Regions from separate parts of the Pseudoalteromonas sp. 31A1 genome, predicted to be linked through region 2. Evidence: predicted binding sites of a transcription regulator. Region 2 holds the regulator's gene; the other holds the start of a gene.

Region 1 (10,983 bases), on a different contig from region 2:
GGTGTAATGCACGGTTGTGGCCACGATATTCACATGAGCTCTTTTATTGGTACTGCTGAGCAATTAATAGTACACAAAGATCAATGGAAAGGCACTTTGATGATGGTTGCACAGCCTGCCGAAGAAGTTGGTGGGGGTGCTAAAGCCATGTTAGGCGAAGGACTATTTAGTAAATATGAAAAACCTGATCATATAATTGCGTTACATGTAAGTGCTAGCGTCCCCGCTGGTAAGATATCAATGAAAAATGAATACACTATGGCAAGTGTAGATTCTGTCGATATTACAATAAAAGGTAAAGGTGGTCATGGTGCTTATCCGCATACAACTATAGACCCTGTGATTATAGCTGCACGCACACACAAGCCGAGAACTTTCACCGCTAGAGCCTTCGGTTATTACGGTTGGGTCTATTCATGGTGGCTCAAAACATAATGTGATTTCGGATGAAGTAAAACTACAACTCACTCTCAGAAGCTATAACCCAAATGTTAGAAGTGCTCAAATAGCAGCAATAAAACGAATCACGGCAGGTATTGCACAAAGTGCTGGCCTAAATGAATCAAACTACCCTGTAGTATATGTACATGAAGATGAATCTATTCCATCTACTTATAATAACCCTGCACAAACAGACATTGTTAGAAACTCTATTGCCAGCGCAATTGGTGATACTAATGTGCTTGAAACACAAGCTGTAATGGCGGGTGAAGACTTTGGCCTATACGGACGCACCGATGAAAATATCCCGATTACCTTATTTTGGCTAGGAGGTGTAAACCAAGCACAATATGCAGATTCGATAAAAACAGCTGAAGTACTCCCTTCCCTACACTCTAGTAAATTTGCACCAGATTATAAAGTTGCTATCCCTACCGGAATAAAAGCAATGAGTAACGCTGCTGTTGCTTTATTTAATAAGTAACCTGAATTCTGGATAATAAATCTATCTCAAGTAGAGTTCAGGTTAAGTAATATCGTTTAATAAAATGGCTCTGTAGCTAACTAGCAACAGAGCTTTTTTTATAACTCGACTTTTTAAAGGTCGCTTTTCCACCTCGTTTAGCAAAGCGTTTTTTAGGTGAGCTTTTTGGTAACCTTGCAAATGCATTGCTATCGCAGTTTGCTGCTAATTGTACAAACCCATTTAGCTCAGCAAGTAAAGACTGTAAAAATTGCTGATAACTCATTACTTGCTGCGCGATATCACCTAAGCTCGATTCCCACTTTGCGGTTAAATCAGGACTCGCTAAACCTTGTGGTAATACGCTAATAAGGGCAAGTCCCGTTTCGGTCGCTCTAATTGACTTACCTTCACGTTTTAAAAAGCGCCGCTTGAATAGCAACTCGATTATTCCCGCACGTGTTGCCTCAGTCCCTAAACCATCAGTGTCTTTTAATACTTTTTTAATTTGTGGATCTTTAACATAACGGCTAATGCCCGTCATCGCAGCCAATAATGTAGCGTCGGTAAAATAAGCAGGAGGTGATGTATGCTTTTCGACCACTTCGCCTTGCTCACAAAAAAGAGGCATACCTTTAGTTAAAGGAGGTAACGTAGCTTCATCTTTTAATTCAGACTTACCCATTAATACCTTAAAGCCCAGGCTTACATCTTGTTTTGCATTTGCTTTAAATAATCCGCCAGCGATTGTTATCTCTGCTTTAGTTTCGTTATATATATAGTCGGGATAAAACTGAATTAGGTAATGGCGGCTTATTAATTGATATACCTTCGCTTCGTCACCGTTCAAACTCGCTGACTTTAACTGCTTAGCCGTAGGCACAATGGCATGATGCGCAGCCACTTTTGAATCGTTAAAACATTTACTACGCTTTTTTACATCAGCCCCATTTACCAATTCTGTGCTTTGCCCACCATTAGCACTTATAGCTTTAAAAATAGCAGATGCATCTTGGTGGTGATCTTTGGGTAAATAGCGGTTATCCGAGCGTGGGTAGGTAATTAATTTATGTCGCTCGTAAAGTATTTGGCAAATATCCAACACTTTTTGAGCTGGCATACCAAAGGCTTTAGCGGCATCTATTTGCAGTGCAGATAGGTTATACGGTAACGGTGCACTTTGTTTTTTTTGTTTTTGCTCAAGCGCTGTAAGCTCAGCATTTTGTTTGCTAATACGCGAAGCAACATTTTCTGCGAGTGCTTTGTTAAGTATTCGGCCTTCTTCATCTTGATGTGGCTCACATGCTTTACTAGGAACCCACTTAGCTATGAATGGCTGGTTATCTGGAGTAAGTAAATGCGCCAGTACATCGTAAAAAGGCTTAGATACAAAGTTCGCTATTTCGTTATCTCTATTAACAACGAGGCCTAAAATAGGGGTTTGTACCCGCCCTACCGAAAGTACATTGCCGAATCCTGCTTTTTGCCCTGCTAATGTATATGCTCGCGTTAAATTCATACCAAATAGCCAATCAGCACGAGAACGTGCTAAAGCAGATACACTTAACGGAATAAAGTCTCGATTGGAGCGCATATTACCCAATGATTTTTTTACTGCTGACAAATTTAAATCACTAATGAGTAAACGTTGCGTACTCTGCTTTTTAGCCTGACTTATTTTAGCCTCTTCAATTACTTGATCAACTAGTAGCTGACCTTCACGGTCTGGATCGCCAGCGTGAATAAGTTGCGAGGCTTGTTTAATTAATTTTTTTAAAACAGTGAGCTGTTTGCGAGTTTTGGTTTTGGCTTTTAACTTCCACTGTTCAGGTATTATAGGTAAGTGTTCAAACTGCCACTTTTTAAAGCGCTCATCGTAATCATCGGGTTCTGCTTGTTCTAGCAAATGTCCAATACACCACGACACACAATCGCCATTAGCGACTTCTATATAACCATCATATTTTTTATGTGGTTTTGGTAACGCATCAGCAATAGCGCGTCCAAGTGAAGGTTTTTCTGCAATGTAGAGTTTCATAGCCTGCTCATCACTGTTTATATAAACAGTAGTCTAGCACAGCTATTTTAAAGGAGGGAACTTTTTGTAACTATTGGCTAGCTGGGCTTTTTTTGTCTTTTGTTAAAATATAAATAAGCGGAAGATAACAAACAACAACGGTGCCTATATTAATAAATGGCAATAAGGTTTTATAAATGTATGTACTATAAGAAAGATCCCATAAATGGCGGTCGACTAATCTAAATAGCTGTAAAATTGGTGCCATAATAACAACCAATTGACCTAATACGCATTGCCATAAATAAACCTTATCTTTTAAACCCAGATATGCGATGAGTGCCATCCAAGCAATATCATTAAAGGCCCAAACAAGGTATCGATAAACATAAATCCCATTATCAAACTCTTTCAAGTAAGGATGAATAATGGTTCCATATAAAAAAAAAGCGGCTGTAATTAAAGCGAAACGCAGAGCCAAATAATCTTTTCTAAAATAAAAGATGAAAATAGCAGGGCTTAAAATAAACACCCAACTAGTATCTAATATCAATATAGTCTTTAAAAACCATTCAGGCATTAGAGTTAATCAAGTTTTTTTTCATCATCGTCATTACCACCGCCATTTCCTGGCATATGACTAAACTTATCGACCTTTTTCATAAACTATTCCGTTACATTTGTTAAAGAAAGCATACTTTATGATAAATAAGTGTGTTTGCCAATAAAAGTTATCTTACATCTATAGGAGCTGACTCTTTTGCTTTACCTTGTAATATAGATATTTCTACTCGGCGATTCCTGCGGCGATCTTCATCGGTGTCATTCGGTACAAGTGGTCGTGTTTCAGCTCGACCAACCACCATCATTCGAGTTTTATCAAATCCTTGGACTTTTTGCAGTTCACTTGCAACGGCTACAGCACGCTTTGATGATAGGTCCCAATTATTAATATATAACTCATTCGATACCTGAAAATCATCTGTATGGCCAGATACTGTTATTTCACCGGGTACATCTTTTAACAGCACACCGATATCTTGAATTATAGGTTTAAACTTAGGTTGTAAAAATGCACTACCTGAAGGAAATGAACCATTCTCTCTAATGCGAATAATTATTTGCTGCCCTAAAGACTCAAGCTCAATTGCGCCATCGATTATTTGCTTTTCAAGCTGCTGCGCTATCTTTTTAACAAGCTCGTTAGTTTGCTCCTGATCGGCTGCTGAAGTTGCTTGCTCAGAAGATTCTTCTTGTGAGGTACTACGAGATTCGCCACCGCGTTTATCCCCGCGCTGTTCTTGCCTGCCGCCTGCTGAGCTTTCATCGCCAGCCTGAAACTCTAACATTTGTTGAGTCATTTCGACTGTTTGCTGCTGAATGGTTTCTATTGGGGTTGGCTCTGGTTTGCCTGGGGTAAACTCCATGGCAATAACAGAGGTCCCTTTAGGGATGTCTTTTACTTCAATTTTATTCTGCACACCAAAAGCAAACTTCATAGAGCCCGCAATTTGTTTAAACTTAAGTACATCCATTTCTGAAAACGCGAGCAAGAGTACAAAAAAGCACATTAACAGTGACATTAAATCGGCAAACGTTCCCATCCATGCAGGTAGACCTGGTGGTGGACATTTGCACTCTTGATCAGACATAGTTACTCCTCGGTATCTACTTTACGTTTAGATTCAGCTAAGTAATTTTTCAAAATACCTTCGATTACTTTTGGATTTTGACCATCTTGTATACCTAAAATAGCATCCAAAATTAAACGCTGATTCATCGCTTCCTCGTCTTTACGCAGTTCAAGTTTTACCTGAATAGGAATTGCCACAACATTGGCTAAAAACGCGCCATATAAAGTTGTTAATAGTGCTACTGCCATTGCCGGACCAATTGCCTTTGGGTCATCCATGTTAGACAACATTGCAACCAAACCAATTAGAGTACCAATCATGCCCATTGCAGGCCCTATATCAGCTAACGACTTAAATAAACCCGCGCCCAATTCATGGCGAGTCGTAGTTAGAGAAATATCTTTTTGAAGTGTAGCGCGAACTACATCTGCATCATGGCCATCAACGAGCATATCGACGCCTTTGCGCATAAAGGGGTTTGGAATTTCAGCTTCTTCGAGTGCTAAAAAACCGCCTTTACGAGCTGAATCCGCAAGTTCTACTGCTTTTTCGATAAGTATTTCTGGCGTTTCGATTTTAAACATAAACGCTTTGGCAACAACTTTACCTATCCCCAAAAATTGCGACATGGTGAAGTTTGATAAAACAATAAAGAGTGAACCACCAAATACAATAACCACAGACGGGGTATTGTAAAACATAGCCATTTCACCGCTACTACTCATAAACATAGACATGACAATTAAGCCAATTGCGCCTAGGATCCCAATTATGGTTGCTAAATCCACATTTCCTCCAGAAGTTTCATGCTTAATGGCCTTATCATAAATTTTTATTATTAACTGCTTATCGGCAACATATTGAATTGCTTAAGCCATTTTTATAAATAAACATAAAAAGCAGCCTTTAGCACTATCTTAGATCAAGTTATAAGGGCTACCTAACTATCAATTGATTTATTAAACCAACAGACGCTATTAAGGCTTTATTAATGCACTTGAAATATAATTTAACGTTATAAAGGTAAAAAACCAATATCATCCTTTGACCTAGTTTAGCATTCCCCCTAAAATTGACCCCTAAATTTATTATGTAAGCTGAAATAAAGATGGCGACTAAAAAACCTGAAAACTTAAGTTTCGAACAAGCACTAGAAGAATTATCTACAATCGTTAGTGACATGGAACAAGGTGACTTATCGCTTGAGCAATCGTTAAAGCAATTTGAGCGTGGAATTGCATTAGCAAGTGCTTCATCAGGGAAATTACAGCAAGCAGAACAAAAAGTATCAGTTTTGATGGGGAATGGCGAAAAGTCAGTACTTACAAATTTTGATAATGATATGGAATAACTGTGAGCATAAAAAATCATATTGAACGTGCTCAAAAAGATGTAGTAGCGACCTTACAGCAGCATTTTAATCAGCCTCTCGATACAGAAGAAACGGTAAAGAACGCCACCCAGTATGGATTATTTAATGGCGGTAAAAGATTACGTCCATTTTTAGTTTATGCCACAGGTAAAATGCTCGGCGCAAACCATCAAGACTTAAACGTACTTGCTGCTGCAATTGAGTGCATTCATAGCTATTCGTTAGTCCATGATGACTTACCAGCAATGGATGATGACGACTTACGCCGCGGACGCCCTACTTGTCATATAGAGTTTGGCGAGGCAAATGCAATTTTAGCCGGTGATGCTCTTCAAACTCTTGCTTTTGAGCTTATTGCGAATCACAAATTTGAATGCTCATCACAAACACAAGTAAAAATGATTGCTACACTTGCCCACGCATCAGGCCTTCAGGGTATGGTTGGCGGACAAGGCCTTGATATAGCAGCAACAGATAAAGTAATTACCGTACAAGAGCTTGAGCGAATACATAAGCTAAAAACCGGGGCTCTAATTAATTGCGCAATTACACTTGGTGCACTGTGCAGTGAAAAGGCTGATCAACAAACCTTAGAAAATTTAAGTGTTTTTGGGTATGCTATAGGGCTAGCATTTCAAGTACACGACGACATTTTAGATGTTGAAGGCGATACAGTTATTTTAGGAAAGCCACAAGGCTCCGATATTGCCGCGAATAAAGCGACATATCCGGCGTTATTAGGTATGCTAGGCGCTAAAGAAAAGGCGCAGAATTTAATACAACAAGCCCATGAAGCGTTAGCAAATATAGATGCTGACACAACACTTCTTGCGTCGCTAGCAAATTACCTAATTGAGCGTGACCACTAATTTTTGCTCATACGTATTGCAATTAGCACTGACATTATTACTCAACATTAATTATTCGTAAAAGCTTTGGATTAATTAATGTTAGCGAAGGATATATATAAAACCATGACACTTGATAGTAGCAAGTATCCATTACTTAATTTGGTTGACGAGCCAGCCCAATTGCGTGACTTAGCGCAAGACAAACTCCCTGCATTTAGCAATGAGCTGCGCGATTATTTACTCAACTCAGTATCGCAAAGTAGCGGTCATCTAGCGTCTGGTTTAGGGACGGTTGAACTAACCGTTGCGCTGCATTATGTTTATAACACTCCAGACGATCGCCTAGTTTGGGACGTGGGTCATCAAGCTTATCCGCATAAAATCCTTACTGGTCGTCGCGAGCAAATGCACACTATTCGTCAAAAAGACGGTTTACACCCTTTTCCTTTTCGCGATGAAAGTCAATACGATACGTTTAGCGTAGGCCATTCAAGCACGTCTATTTCAGCTGCTTTAGGCATGTCTATTGCCGCACAAAAAGAAGGTAAAGGTCGAAAGTCTGTTGCCATTATTGGCGACGGGGCTATAACCGCAGGCATGGCATTTGAAGCGATGAATCATTTAGGTGATGTAAAATCAGACATGCTTATTATTTTAAATGATAACGAAATGTCGATTTCTGAAAATGTTGGCGCATTAACAAATCACTTTGCCCGTATTTTATCGGGTAGCTTTTATACTAACATTCGTGAAGGTAGTAAAAAGTTACTCTCAGGTGTACCTCCTGTAAAGCAACTTGCCAGTAAAATGGAAGAGCACATTAAAGGCATGATGATCCCGGGTACCTTCTTTGAAGAATTAGGCCTAAATTATATTGGTCCAATTGATGGTCACGATGTAAACATGCTTGTTGATACGCTACGTAATATGCGTAATTTAAAAGGCCCACAGCTTCTACATATAAAAACACAAAAAGGTAAGGGCTATAAACCAGCTGAAGCCGATCCTATTGGCTACCATGGTGTACCAAAATTCGATCCGAGCACAACTAGTCTGCCTAAATCTAAACCTAGTGCTGCTACTTTTTCAAAAGTATTCGGTGATTGGTTATGCGATATGGCCGAGCAAGATAGCAAGTTAATGGCTATCACGCCTGCAATGCGCGAAGGCTCAGGCATGGTACGCTTTTCTAAAGAACATCCAGATCAATACTTTGATGTCGCCATTGCTGAGCAACATGCTGTTACTTTAGCTGCTGGTTTTGCCTGTGAAGGTTTAAAACCTGTTGTTGCTATTTACTCAAGCTTTTTACAACGTGCGTATGACCAATTAATACATGATGTTGCACTGCAAAACTTACCTGTATTATTTGCCATTGACCGCGCTGGTATTGTTGGAGCCGATGGTGAAACTCACCAAGGTGCGTACGATTTAAGCTTTATGCGCTGCATTCCAAATATGGTAATTATGGCACCAAGCGATACCAACGAATGCCGCCAAATGCTATACACCGGTTATAAAGCAAACTGCCCTGTTGCAGTTCGTTATCCTCGAGGTAGTGCAGGTACTGCAGACATTGAAAGCACTATGCAACTGCTTGAAATAGGTAAGGCAGATACAATTAAGAAAGGCAGTAAAATTGCCATTTTATCGTTCGGTACATTACTTGAAAATGCACAGCTTGCTGCAGATGAATTAGATGCAACGCTTGTTAATATGCGTTTTATTAAACCACTTGATACCGCACTTTTAAATGAGCTTGCAACTAGCCACGATGTAATTGTTACGCTTGAAGATAATGCGATTGCTGGCGGTGCCGGCTCTGCAGTTAACGAATTCTTAGCAACGCAAAAAGCTGATATTAATATCCTTAACTTAGGTATTCCTGATGAGTTTATTAAACACGGCACCCAAGATGAAATGCACGATGAAATGGGATTAGGCGAGCAAGGAATATTAACCGCTATTAAAGCGTTTATTAATTAACTTCCTATACATCTAAAGTTGAGCATATTAAAAAAGGAGCCTAGGCTCCTTTTTTAATATCAAATATTGCTGATCAGCGCATCCACACTTTAATATCAGCTAGGCCATTGCTTTGTAAAATACCTAATTGTTGATCAACGTTAGAATTTTGTTCAAACTCAAATGCATCAAGCTGATCATCAAACGTAATATTTGCAACACCATCACCACCGCGCTTTTTAACTTGGTGCAATGAAATATCAGCTAGGTTAATAGATGTTTCCCAGCTAATTACCTGCCCACCCAAAAGTGGTAATGGATAAAATGACCAACCAATTGATGCCGTGATATTAGTTGTTTTTCCATTTGGTAATTGGAATAAATTAGCCGCTATTACTTTACAAAGATCTGAAGCATAGCTGTCTATTTTATTGCATTTAAAATCACGTAATAATAGTAAAAACTCATCACCACTCCAACGTGCCACATAGTCAGAGCCCTGCGTACGCGAATTTAATAATGCAGCCATTTGCTGTAAGCAGCTATCACCTGCAATTGGGCCATAGGCATCATTGATACGGCTGAAATTATCAAAGTTAATAATTACCAGCACCAATGACTTGCCTTGTGCCTGCAGCGATTGCGAATTACGTTGAAAGTGTTCAATATCTTTTGGAAGTTGATCAAACAAAAAGCGGCGGCTACGCAGCCCCGTTAGCTCATCTGAGTGACTAACTAATTTAAGCTGTGAATTCACTTGCCCTAATTTATCATTAGCTTGACGAAGCTCTAAGGTACGCTCGGTGATCAAGCCCTCTAATGCTTCTTGTTTTCTACGCTCTTGCGCTCTAAATACCCAAAAAATGAGATAAAAAAGCAAAATAAAGCCACTGGTAATTAAAAGCCTAAAGTAAATAGTTTCGTCAAAGCGCTCAGGCACTACAAAACCGTATTCTACTTCTTGCGCTTTAGTCCAGTCTTCACCTTGGCGCTTCGCTTCTAATTGAAACAAAAACGAGCCTGGAGGCAAGTTAGTATAAATAGCTTCACGTCGCGTATTAGCATAGCGCCAGTCACTATCTAAGCCACTTAGTTTATATCTAAATTCAATACTGTTTGGTGCATAATAATCAATAGCTGTGTAAGTTAGCGTTATATCACGCTCGTCTGTTTCTAATGATGGTTTTTTACCAAGCGCAGCGGTGGTTAAATGACGAAGTGGTGTTGTTATTGTTTCTATTGTTGGCTTTAATGCAAGCACACCAAATAGCTCTACATTTTTAGGTATTTCAACAACACCTTGTAAGCTTGGGTACCAAATAGAATTACCGGTGTCTGCTACCGCATCATGCCCAAGTCCACTACAACATTGATTCGCTTTACCATCGAGTTGACGGTCAAAAGATGAAATTACTTCTTCAACTTTTAGGCTTTTTATCTCTGTCTTAAATTGCTCTACAGGCATTCTGTAAACACCTTTCATGGTGCTTACCCAAACATGCTTTAATTTTTCATCATATTCTAGGCTAAATATAGAACCATACGGTAAACCATTAGCTGCATCGAGTTGACGCCATTGCCCTTGCGTACTTCTGTAAAAAAGCCCGTCGTTAAGAGAGCCGATTAAAATACCCACACCATCTATATGGAGCACGCTAGTTACGTATGCGCTTTCAAGTGTTGTTTGGTCACCAATTTTTTCAATGCCACGGTCTGTAAAGTAATATGCGCCTTTACTAGTACCAATCACACCAAAGTTTGTTTTATCCAATACGTAGGTAATAAACTTACTACCTAAAAAAGCGTTATATGCAAAAGGCGTTAAACCAGCATAATTTAATCGATATAAACCGCGTCCGGTACCAATCCAAAAACCGCCTTTACTAGAGCGACTTATTGCAAATACCGGGTTATCGCGAAGCGCTCGACCAGGGACGGTATAAAGTGTCTTGTTTTCAAAAACAAATAAGCCGCGCCCCGTGGCTATATATAATCGCTCACCATCGAATTGTAGATCGTGTACTGACGCGTATCCATATTTACTACTTGGAACTAAATTAATAAAACTTTTATCTAAATCGAAATAACCAATGCCGCTTTTGTTAGCAACCCACAGTTTTCCATCTGGAGCTTGGCTAATAGCCATAACAGACTCGGTCATATCTGAAACTGCTGAATGCCTTTCTACCCGCCCTTCATGGGCAAGCCATAAGCCTTCACTAAAACTTGCTAACCAAACG
Region 2 (10,983 bases):
TGCACCAAGCATTTGTGGATCGGTAATAAACGACATTGCCTGTATTAAACCAAGCACAGCACCTAAAATACCAATGGTAGGACTGTAGCCCCCCATCGCTTCATAAACACGTGCGGCTTCAAGCAAGCGATCGCGTTCTAGCAGTAAGTCAATTTCAAGCGTGTCACGTAGTTTTTGCTCTGAGCAGCCATCTACAAGCAAGCTTAAACCTTTTGCTGCATATGCATCTGGGTGAGCTAGCGCTTCGTTTTCAAGCGCTAAGTAACCTTCTTGACGTGCCTTATGAGACCATCGCTTAACTTGATCTATTGCATCTTCAATATCATATTGTGGCGCAACAAAAACCCAAGAGCTCATATTTAGCATTTTTTTAAAGGTACTTGCTGATGTTTGCAACATAACAGCACCAAGCGTGCCGCCTAATACAATAATAAGGGCAGGACCATTAAATAAAGCAGAAACAACGCCACCTTCTAAAGAGTAACCTAAACCTATTGCGCCCAGTGCTACAAATAGTCCAAATATTGAGAGTTTATCCACAACCTACCTCTCTCTTGATACGTGCTGCAACATCGTTTAATGCTAAGCTTTCACTCGAAAGCCCCGCATTAGCAATGGCTTGAGGCATTCCATAAACAACACAGCTTTTCTCATCCTGTGCCCAAATGGTTGCACCCGTTTGCTTTAACATTCTTGCACCGTCACGTCCATCAGCGCCCATGCCTGTTAAAACGATAGCAAGCACATCGCCTTGATACGTTTTTGCTGCACTGGCAAAAGTTACATCTACACTCGGTTTATAACTTATTCTCTCGCTATGATCTTCAAATACGCGCAGTGTTCTATTTGCACCACGCCCTTCTACCATCATCTGCTGTCCGCCAGGCGCTAGATAAGCCGTTCCTGGTTGTAAGCGGTCACCTTGTTGCGCTTCTTTCACTTTTATTTGGCACAGGCCATTTAAACGTGCCGCAAATGCAGGTGTAAAAGCTGCAGGCATATGCTGAATAAGTAAAATAGGGTGAGGGAAATTAGCTGGCAATTGAGTCAGTATAGTTTGTAGTGCAACAGGGCCACCTGTAGAAGTGCCAATAGCCACAAGCTGGTATTGCTTTCCACTTGCTCGCATTGAGGCAATATTTGAACCTGACGATGTTGTAGGGGCTGCTCTTTGAAAGCTTCTATCGGGTTGTTTTATCGAAGGTGTTAGTATGTTTGTTCTTTGCGAAAGTGAGCTTGTTATCGGTTTAGTTGATATTACTGGCTTAGGTGGTGTTGCAGCTTTAAACGTTCGCGGTAAACGTCTTCGCCCTATATCTTTCACTTTATTTTGTAAAAGCTTTATAGCGTCTTCATTATTGCGAGCGATGTCTTCAAATTTTTTCGGTAAAAAATCCATTGCTCCAGCATCTAGCGCATCAAACGTTGCTGTTGCGCCATCACGTGTTAGTGATGAAAACATTAAGATCGGGGTTGGATTACTCGCCATTATCTCTTTAACTGCACTAATACCATCAAGCACAGGCATTTCGACATCCATAGTGATCATATCTGGACGTAGCTGAGCTGCTTTTTCAACAGCTTCTCTGCCATTCACAGCAAAGCCTATAACTTGTATGTCGCTATCTTGCTCAAGAATTTCGCTTACCCTGCGGCGAAAAAAGCTTGAATCATCAACAACTAAAACTTTAACGGCCATTTAGCTCTCTTATTAAATTTATGCGTAGGTATATATTAAATATATACCTACTTTATTATTAGCCTGCGTAATGTTTTAACATGTTTGGAACGTCTAAAATCAGTGCAATGCCACCATCCGAAGTTATTGTAGCACCTGCCATACCTGGTGTTCCTTGAAGTAACGCATCAAGCGGCTTAATCACTACTTCTTCTTGGCCAATTAATGAGTCAACAACAAAACCAATTTGCTGCGTACCAATTTGCACAATAACTACATGGCCTTTTGCTTTTCGCTGTGAACGATCTGAGCCTTTAACTAACCAGTGCTCGAGGTAGAATAACGGTATTGCCTTTTTACGCACAATAATTGTTAATTGCCCATCAACCACATTTGTTTTCGTTAAATCTAAGTTGAATATTTCACTAACACCTGCAAGTGGTAACGCAAATGTTTGTGCGCCAACAATTACCATTAAGGTCGGTAATATGGCTAAGGTAAGTGGTACTTTTATCTCTAAAATAGTACCTACACCTAACTCAGATTGAATACTTACAGAGCCGTTTAATTGGGTGATTTTAGTTTTCACCACATCCATTCCAACACCACGACCTGAAATGTCAGATATCTCTTCTTTTGTAGAAAAGCCAGGTGCAAAAATTAGGTTGTATGCTTCAGTGTCAGAAAGTCGACTCGCTTGATCGTGATCGAGCACGCCTTTACTAATTGCTATTTTTTTCAGTTTCTCAGCATCCATACCAGCGCCATCATCTTTAATGGTCAACAAAATATGGTCGCCTTCCTGAGACGCTGATAAAGTAACATTACCTGTTCTAGGCTTACCGGCAGCCTCACGAACAGCTGGCATTTCAATACCGTGGTCAACTGAGTTTCGAACTAAATGCACAAGCGGATCGGCTAGTGCTTCCACTAAGTTTTTATCTAAATCGGTTTCTTCACCTACAAGTTGTAAGTCAATGTCTTTGTTTAAGCTGCGTGCTAAATCGCGTACTACGCGAGGGAAACGACCAAATACCTTTTTAATTGGTTGCATTCGCGTTTGCATAACCGCGCCTTGAATATCAGCAGTCACTACATCTAAGTTAGAGATTGCTTTACCCATTGCTTCACTGTCTGAATTGGTCGCTAAACTAACCAAACGATTTCGCACAAGTACTAACTCACCAACCATATTCATAATTTGGTCAAGTCGTTTTGTATCTACGCGAACTGTCGTCTCTGCTGCTGGTGGCGCTGATTTTTTAGGCGTTGCTGGCGCTGCTTTAGCAACCGGTTTTTCTACCGGTTTAGAAGCGGGTGCTTTTACAGGTTCTGGTTTTTTTACAGGCACACTCGCTTTTGCAGCTGGTTTAGCTGGGATATTGGGCTGTTTCACAGCTGGAGTGCTTTCTATTGATTTAGGTGCAGTGCCTTTACCATGAAGTTCATCAAGAAGCGCTTCAAATTCATCATCACTAATTTCATCATCTGATGAATTAGCAGTATTTGACGCTGGTTTAGCTGGTTCTACAGGTGCTTTAACTACACTACTTTGCTCAGGTGCTTTACTCTCAACCTCACCAAAACTGCCAACTCCATGTAACTCGTCTAATAAGCTGTCAAATTCATCATCAGTAATATCACCATTAAAATCACTGCTACTTGCTACTGGCTTTTCAACTGCAGGACCTTGTCCTTTACCGTGTAGTTCATCAAGTAAGTTTTCAAATTCATCTTCAGTGATTTCGTTTATTTCAGCATCACTAACCGAAGGAGTTCCGCTAAACATTTCATCAAATGCAAATGGATCTTCCTCATCAGCTATTGGCGTATCAACTACTTCATCAAGAGGTTGTTCAACGTCAGTTTCTGAAGCGACTCCGTTAAGCTCGGCTTCTGTTGGAGGTAGGCCCAAAATATGGAGGGTTTGAAGTAACTCAGGATCTGCTGGTTCTGGCTTATCCCTATTTTGGATAGTCGCGAACATTTCATTAATGGTGTCGAGCGCTTGTAAAATAACATCCATTAACTCTGAATTGACCGTTCGCACGCCTTGACGTAGTAAATCAAATACGTTTTCAGCGCCGTGGCAAGCATCAACAAGTTCTGTCATAGCTAAAAAACCTGCACCACCTTTTACAGTGTGAAAGCCTCTAAATATGGCATTTAGTAACTCGGTATCTTCTGGATTATTTTCCAGTTCAACTAACTGTTCAGATAAAAGCTCTAGGATTTCTCCTGCCTCTACAAGAAAGTCTTGTAAAATATCTTCATCGACTTCAAACATGCAGTTACTCTCCTCTTAGAAGCCCAAACTTGATAAAAGATCATCGACTTCATCTTGATCAGATACAACATCATTACGCGATTCTTTATCAATAATAGGGCCTTCAGGACCTGCTAAAGTTTGTGTGGCAACTGGTTCTTTTATTTTTTGTTGTTCTACTTTATTCGCTGTGTTGTCACTGTCATCTTGTTCAGCAAACGCTGTTAAAAGATGAAGTAAGCTTTCTTCTACTTCTCTAACAAGTTCTATAACACGGCGAATAACTTGACCTGTTAAGTCTTGATAGTCTTGAGCCATTAGTACATTTGTCATTAAGCTTTGAAGCTCATCCGTTTTATGATGAGAGTTATTCATAAACTTATCGATACTATGGCAAAGTTGTTTAAACTCACCAAGCTCAATCTCCCGGCTCATTAAACGATCCCATGTCGGTTTGATATGAGATATTTCATCTGCAAGTTGCTGAGCTATAGGTAAACTAGCCTCAACAGCATCCATTGTTTTATTAGCCGCATTTTCTGTCATTTCTATAACATAATTAAGCCGCTTTTTAGCATCTGGAATCGCATCTGTCGTTATGTTAGTTAAGCGAGTATCAAGCTCAAAGCTTTTAAGTGCTTCGTGCAGTTGACGAGTCAACTTCCCAACTTCAGCAAATAATTTAGACTGCTCTTGCGAAGCTGTCTCTAAAATCAACTGATTAGCTTTATCTTGCTCATCGTTTTCTAAATAAATGACGAGTTGACGAGCTTGTTCTAACGTTATTTGAGGCGCAGCTGGTGCTGACATAAGCCTCTCCCCCATCATTAGCCTAAGCGTTCAAATACTTTTTCTAATTTAGTTTTTAATGTTCCAGCCGTAAATGGCTTAACAATATAACCATTAACGCCAGCTTGCGCTGCAGCTATTATTTGTTCTTTTTTAGCTTCTGCCGTTACCATCAATACAGGGATATGTTTTAACTTATCATCTGCACGAATTGCTCTTAAAAGGTCAATACCTTGCATTCCCGGCATATTCCAATCTGTAACCACAAAATCAAATACTTGATTTTGTAACATAGGCAAAGCTGTAGACCCGTCATCAGCTTCTTGAACATTAGTGAAACCTAAGTCACGTAATAGGTTTTTTATAATTCGTCTCATCGTTGAAAAATCATCAACTACAAGAATTTTCATGTTTTTATCCAAAACATCCCCCAGTGAGGTATTAACCTTAGTTTACTTACTACTAGTTTATCCAGTCATTGATTTTAGCTTTAAGCTTAATCATCGCCTGACCATGTATCTGACTTACACGCGATTCGCTTACATCGAGTATATGTCCTATTTCTTTTAAATTCATTTCATCGTTATAGTATAAAGAAAGTACCATTGCATCACGCTCTGGTAATGACTTTATTGCATTTAGCAAAGACTCATTAAACCGATCATTTTTAACATTATTAAAAGGTTTGTCTAGCGCTAAATCTTGGCCTACGGGAGTAATAACATCCTCATCTACACCAAGGTCTTCTATGCCTAATACTTTACTGGTATTAACATCATTTAAAATATGATGGTACTCATTGAGTGAAATTTCAAGTTTTTCAGCAACTTCTATATCTGTTGGTTCGCGATTCAAACTGCTTTCGAGCCCAGTAATTGCTTCTGCAACTTGTCGGCTTTTACGGTGTACTGAACGAGGAGCCCAATCACCACGGCGCATTTCATCAAGCATAGCCCCGCGAATACGAATACCGGCGAAGGTTTCAAAGCTTGCGCCTTTTGTTGCATCAAAGTTTTTTGAAGCTTCTATTAAACCTATCATTCCTGATTGAATTAAATCATCAAGCTGAACGCTAGGTGGTAATCGAGCAATTAGATGACATGCCACTTTTTTAACAAGTGATGCATGTTTCTCAACAATCACATTTAAGTTTTGTGTTGATTGATATCCCATAGCTCTATTCACCAATGTTGTCATAATTAGCCGTTTACTAGTTTCTCAATGAAAAACTCTAAATGCCCAGATGGTTGATTTGGTATTGGCCATTTAACTGCTTTTGTCGCCAGCGCTTTAAACGCGAGAGCGGCTGGCGAACTTGGAAAGAGCTCAACAATCACCTTTTGGCGACGTGTTGCTTTGCGCATATTTTCGTCATAAGGAACCGTTGCTACTAGCTCCATTGAAACATCTAAAAAGCGATCGGTAACTTTAGATAGTTTTGCAAACAATTCAGTGCCTTCACGCATACTGCGGACCATATTGGCAACAATTTTGAACTTATAAACACCGTGCTCGCGGCTTAATACTTTAATAAGTGCGTAAGCATCGGTTATTGATGTTGGTTCATCGCACACTACAACCATTACATCTTGTGCTGCTCGTGAGAAGCTTAGCACCATGTCTGAAATACCAGCGGCTGTATCTACAATTAAAATATCAAATTCGGTATTCAATTCGCTAAATGCACGAATTAGCCCGGCATGCTCAGATGGCGATAATTCAACCATACTTTGCGAGCCCGATGTAGCAGGTACAATTTTAATACCAGCAGGCCCTTCAACTAAAATCTCGTCAAGCTCACATTCACCTGACAAAACGTGTGATAAATTGCGCTCTACACGTAAACCAAGCATCACATCACAGTTTGCTAAACCTAGGTCAGCATCCAGCACTAATACTCTATTACCTTGTTGCCCTAGTGCAATAGCGGTATTTAGAGAAACATTTGTTTTCCCCACCCCACCTTTACCACCGGTTACAGCGATAACTTTTACGCCGTTGTTATTGTTTTGACTCATTTTGCGCAGGCCGCTTGCTTGATCTAATACTGTGTTAATCATACATCCCTACTGTACTTGGCGCCACTGCTTGGTGCCTTGAATGTTGTGCTTTTGCTCTTTTTAAATATAACTGCTCAGCCTTTTTCACTAGTTTTTCAGCATTTGCAACACGAATATCTTCTGGCACTCGTTGACCGTTAGTAAGATACCCTATTGGAAGGCGATTTTGAATCGCAATACTAATAATCTCACCCAAACTTAATGATTCATCTAACTTAGTGAAAATACAACCACTTAACTGTACTTTTTTAAAGTGACGTACTGTTTCTTGTAATACATTAATTTGTGCCGTCGCGCTTAGTACTAAGTAGCTGCGAATATCCACACGTTGGTTACGCATTAACGTGTTTAACTGCTCAGTTAAACGTAAATCTCGCTGACTCATACCTGCTGTATCAATTAATACTAGACGTTTATTTCGTAAATGATATAAAACTTCAGCTAATTCATTAGCATCTTTAACTTGCTTTACACCACAACCAATAATACGGCCGTAAGTAGCAAGCTGTTCATAAGCACCAATTCTGTATGTATCAGTGGTTATTAAGGCCACTTTATCAGCGCCATATTTTTGTGCGCCTAAAGCTGCAAGCTTAGCAACTGTTGTTGTTTTACCAACACCTGTTGGACCCACTAACGCATATACACCACCTTGGCGAAGTATTTCATTATTGGTTGTTTGCATTTGATCTTCGACCATCGTTAACAACGCTTTCCAGCCTTGCTTACGAGATACATCATCAGGTACAAAACATGCCATTTGTTGCGCTACTTCTTTATCAATACCCATACCGACTAAGCGGTCAACCATGCAAGCGCGTGTTGGATCGCGACGCGCCATATCTTGCTGCATTAAGCCCGATACTTGATGCTCAAGCAATTGACGAATTGCGTTCATTTCTTCACGCATTGTTGTCATTTCTTCGCTTTCATTATTGGGTGTTTGTTGGCGAGCAGTTACTGGACTATCTAAATCATCAAAGTCGCTGTCTAAATCATCAAAACCTAAGCTATCCGCTTGAGTTTGTGGACGAACTGGCGCTGCATTTTCAGGAGCAAACATATTTTTAGTACGCTGTTCCATAACTGGTTCTTGATAGTTATCTGTAGTATCAATACCTGATTGTGAAAACATTGATGCAAGTTCAGGGGAGCGAGGACGCGGTGATTGGCGCTCTAATAAAGCTTGTAGGCTGTCAGCCACTTTTGCCTGCGGCTCTGGTTTGGCACGCTGAGGCTCTGGTTTTACAAAATTATGCATACTTTGCTGTGGAGCTTGAGCACGCGGCTCTGCAGTACGTTGTGGTTGCGCTGCTACTTTAGGGGCTGCTTTGTCATAATCAACTGCCGCTACAATTTCTACACCGTTAGCCAGCTTCTTATTTGACATAATAACCGCATCAACACCTAACTCATCTTTAACTTCTTTAAGTGCTGTGCGCATATCTTTAGCAAAAAAACGTTTAATTTTCATGATTCAACCCCTGTTAAAATCTTATTGTTGGCCTACAGAGCTAACAATCTTGATCTGTCTTTCGTCTGGTACCTCTTGATAAGACATCACTCTCAATCCTGGAATGGTGTACTTAACAAAACGAGATAACACAGTGCGTAACATTCCTGACGTTAGCAATATAGAAGGTTCACCGGCCATTTCTTGATTTTGATGCGCTTGTGTCAATGACACTTGAAGTCGCTCTGCAAGTCCAGGCTCAATACCGGCACCTTCATCGCCTGCATTTTGTAATGACTGATGCAACATCTGTTCCAACTCAGGTGCCAAGGTTATGACAGGGATTTCTGATGACATGCCCACCGCATCTTGAACAATTAACCTACGCAGAGAAATACGCACTGCAGCCGTTAATACATCAGGGTCTTGGCTACGCGGACCATACTCAACAAGGGTTTGAACAATTGAGCGCATATCGCGAATAGCTACACCTTCATTCAATAAATTTTGCAGCACTTTTACAATTGCAGTTAATGGCAGCACATCAGGTACTAGTCCTTCTACTAAGCGAGGATGGCTTTTAGCAAGCATATCAAGCAGGTTTTGAACTTCTTCATGCCCTAGTAGCAACGCCGCACTGTTAGTTAATAACTGGCTAATATGAGTGGCGACTACCGTGGCTGAATCTACAACGGTATAACCTAGTGATTGCGCTTCATCTTTTTGATCAGGCTTGATCCATACTGCATCAAGGCCAAACGCAGGATCTTTAGTTTCAACCCCTTTAATAGGACCAAATACTTGCCCTGGGTTAATCGCTAGCTCGTCGCCATGTTTAAGTTCGCTTTCACCGGTTGAAACACCCATTAGCGTTATTCTGTAAGCATTTGGATCAAGCTCTAAATTATCGCGAATATGAACAGGTGGTACTAAAAAACCAAGTTCTTGAGAAAGCTTTTTACGTACACCTTTAATACGATTAAGTAGCTCACCACCTTGAGATTGATCTACCAACGGAATTAATCTGTAACCTACTTCTAGGCCAATTACGTCAACCTGCTGAACATCATCCCAACCAAGTTCTTTTTGCTCTTGTTTATTGGCAATACCTGTTGCAGCGCTTCCGCCACTGGCGGCTTCTTCGGCTTCTGCTGCAGCGGCTTTTAACTTAGTTTGCTGTGTGTAGTAAGCTAAATAACCCAATAACGCACCTAAACTTAAAAAAGCAAAATGCGGCATACCAGGCACTAAACCCATGATGATCAAAATACCTGAAGCAATAAAGAGTGATTTTTCGTTACCTAGTTGTTTCTTAAATTGATCACCCATATTGAGCGACTCATTTTGACGTGTTACAACAATCGCGGTACCAATTGAAAGCAGTAAAGAAGGGAGTTGAGCAACTAAGCCATCACCAATGGTAAGTAATGTATATACTTCCATTGCGTTGCCAAAACTCAAATTATGTTGAATCATACCGACAAATAAACCACCAACAATATTGATGATTAATATAACAATACCTGCAATGGCATCGCCTTTTACAAATTTACTCGCACCATCCATTGAGCCGTAAAAATCGGCTTCGCGAGTTACTTCCTCGCGGCGGTCACGCGCTTGCTCAGCACTGATAAAACCAGCGTTTAAATCGGCGTCGATTGCCATTTGTTTACCCGGCATTGCATCAAGGGTGAAACGTGCAGATACCTCAGAAATACGCCCAGCACCTTTGGTAATTACCACAAAGTTAATAATAATAAGGATTAAAAATACGACCAAACCAACTGCGTAGTTACCACCAATAACAACTGAGCCAAACGCTTCAATTACTTTACCGGCAGAATCACCACCATTATGACCTTCAAGTAATACAACTCGAGTGCTGGCAACGTTAAGCGCTAAACGCATAATCGTAGCGATTAGTAATACAGAGGGGAATATACCAAACTCAACCGGCTTCATCGTGTAAACAGTCACGAGTAAAACCACTAATGCGAGGGCAATATTAAACGAGAAAAGGATATCGAGTAAAAATGGCGGTAACGGTAAGATCACCATTCCCAAGGCTGCAAGCACAAGCAAAGGAGTACCTACCCCTTTGGCATAGTCTTTTTTGTCTCTGTTAAGTTGTTGTAATACCGCTTTAAAACTCATAATTCTACAATTTCAAAAAATTGACACTACGTAGAATTAGCAATAACTATTCCAAGTTACTAAGTTAACGGTTTAATACTTGTAGGCATCGGGGATTGGGAGCTTGTTATTGAGCTTAGTTGGACGTTTACCGCGCCCTTTATTAAAGCGCTTAAGCTGAAATACATACGCTAAAACTTGCGCTACTGCAGTAAATAGCTGATCAGGTATTTGCTCTCCTACTTCAGCCGTATGATAAAGCGCTCGGGTCAACATAGGGGATTCTAAAATAGGTACTTCATTCCCTATTGCTACTTTTCTAATTTGCATCGCCATTTCATCGATACCCTTAGCAAGCACTATTGGCGCTCCTGCGCGCTCTGTATCGTATTTTAATGCTACTGAGTAGTGAGTTGGGTTGGTAACAATAACATCAGCGTCAGGGACATCTTGCATCATACGATTTTGCGACATTTGCCTTTGTGTTTGCCTAATACGCGCTTTTATTTGTGGGTCACCTTCAGAGTTTTTATACTCATCTTTAATCTCTTGCATTGTCATTTTAAGTTGTTTGTTATGGTTATAACTTTGAAATGGTGCATCA

The links. The regulator FliA, encoded in region 2, starts transcription of late flagellar genes. The targets are predictions, from matches to a motif close to CTAAAGNTNNNNNNNNNNNNGCCGATA.
Region 1: pomA (flagellar motor protein PomA) is a predicted target of FliA. The motif match lies at 5,403-5,429, and genes of this name have one in related genera.

Annotation. Positions count from the first base shown of each region.
Region 1 covers NZ_WTKY01000001.1:515,466-526,448, reverse strand. The annotation lists partial or broken gene GQR52_RS02430 (amidohydrolase) at 1-925, shown strand, start outside; gene GQR52_RS02425 (DNA topoisomerase III) at 1,002-2,942, opposite strand; gene GQR52_RS02420 (hypothetical protein) at 3,013-3,501, opposite strand; gene GQR52_RS02415 (flagellar motor protein MotB) at 3,653-4,573, opposite strand; gene pomA (flagellar motor protein PomA) at 4,576-5,343, opposite strand; gene GQR52_RS02405 (exodeoxyribonuclease VII small subunit) at 5,664-5,906, shown strand; gene ispA ((2E,6E)-farnesyl diphosphate synthase) at 5,909-6,796, shown strand; gene dxs (1-deoxy-D-xylulose-5-phosphate synthase) at 6,902-8,764, shown strand; gene GQR52_RS02390 (ligand-binding sensor domain-containing diguanylate cyclase) at 8,838-10,983, opposite strand, start outside.
Region 2 covers NZ_WTKY01000013.1:22,457-33,439, reverse strand. The annotation lists gene GQR52_RS12740 (flagellar motor protein) at 1-540, opposite strand, end outside; gene GQR52_RS12735 (chemotaxis response regulator protein-glutamate methylesterase) at 533-1,699, opposite strand; gene GQR52_RS12730 (chemotaxis protein CheA) at 1,758-3,965, opposite strand; gene GQR52_RS12725 (protein phosphatase CheZ) at 3,981-4,754, opposite strand; gene cheY (chemotaxis response regulator CheY) at 4,772-5,155, opposite strand; gene GQR52_RS12715 (RNA polymerase sigma factor FliA) at 5,196-5,906, opposite strand; gene GQR52_RS12710 (MinD/ParA family protein) at 5,933-6,793, opposite strand; gene flhF (flagellar biosynthesis protein FlhF) at 6,786-8,267, opposite strand; gene flhA (flagellar biosynthesis protein FlhA) at 8,289-10,400, opposite strand; gene flhB (flagellar biosynthesis protein FlhB) at 10,473-10,983, opposite strand, start outside.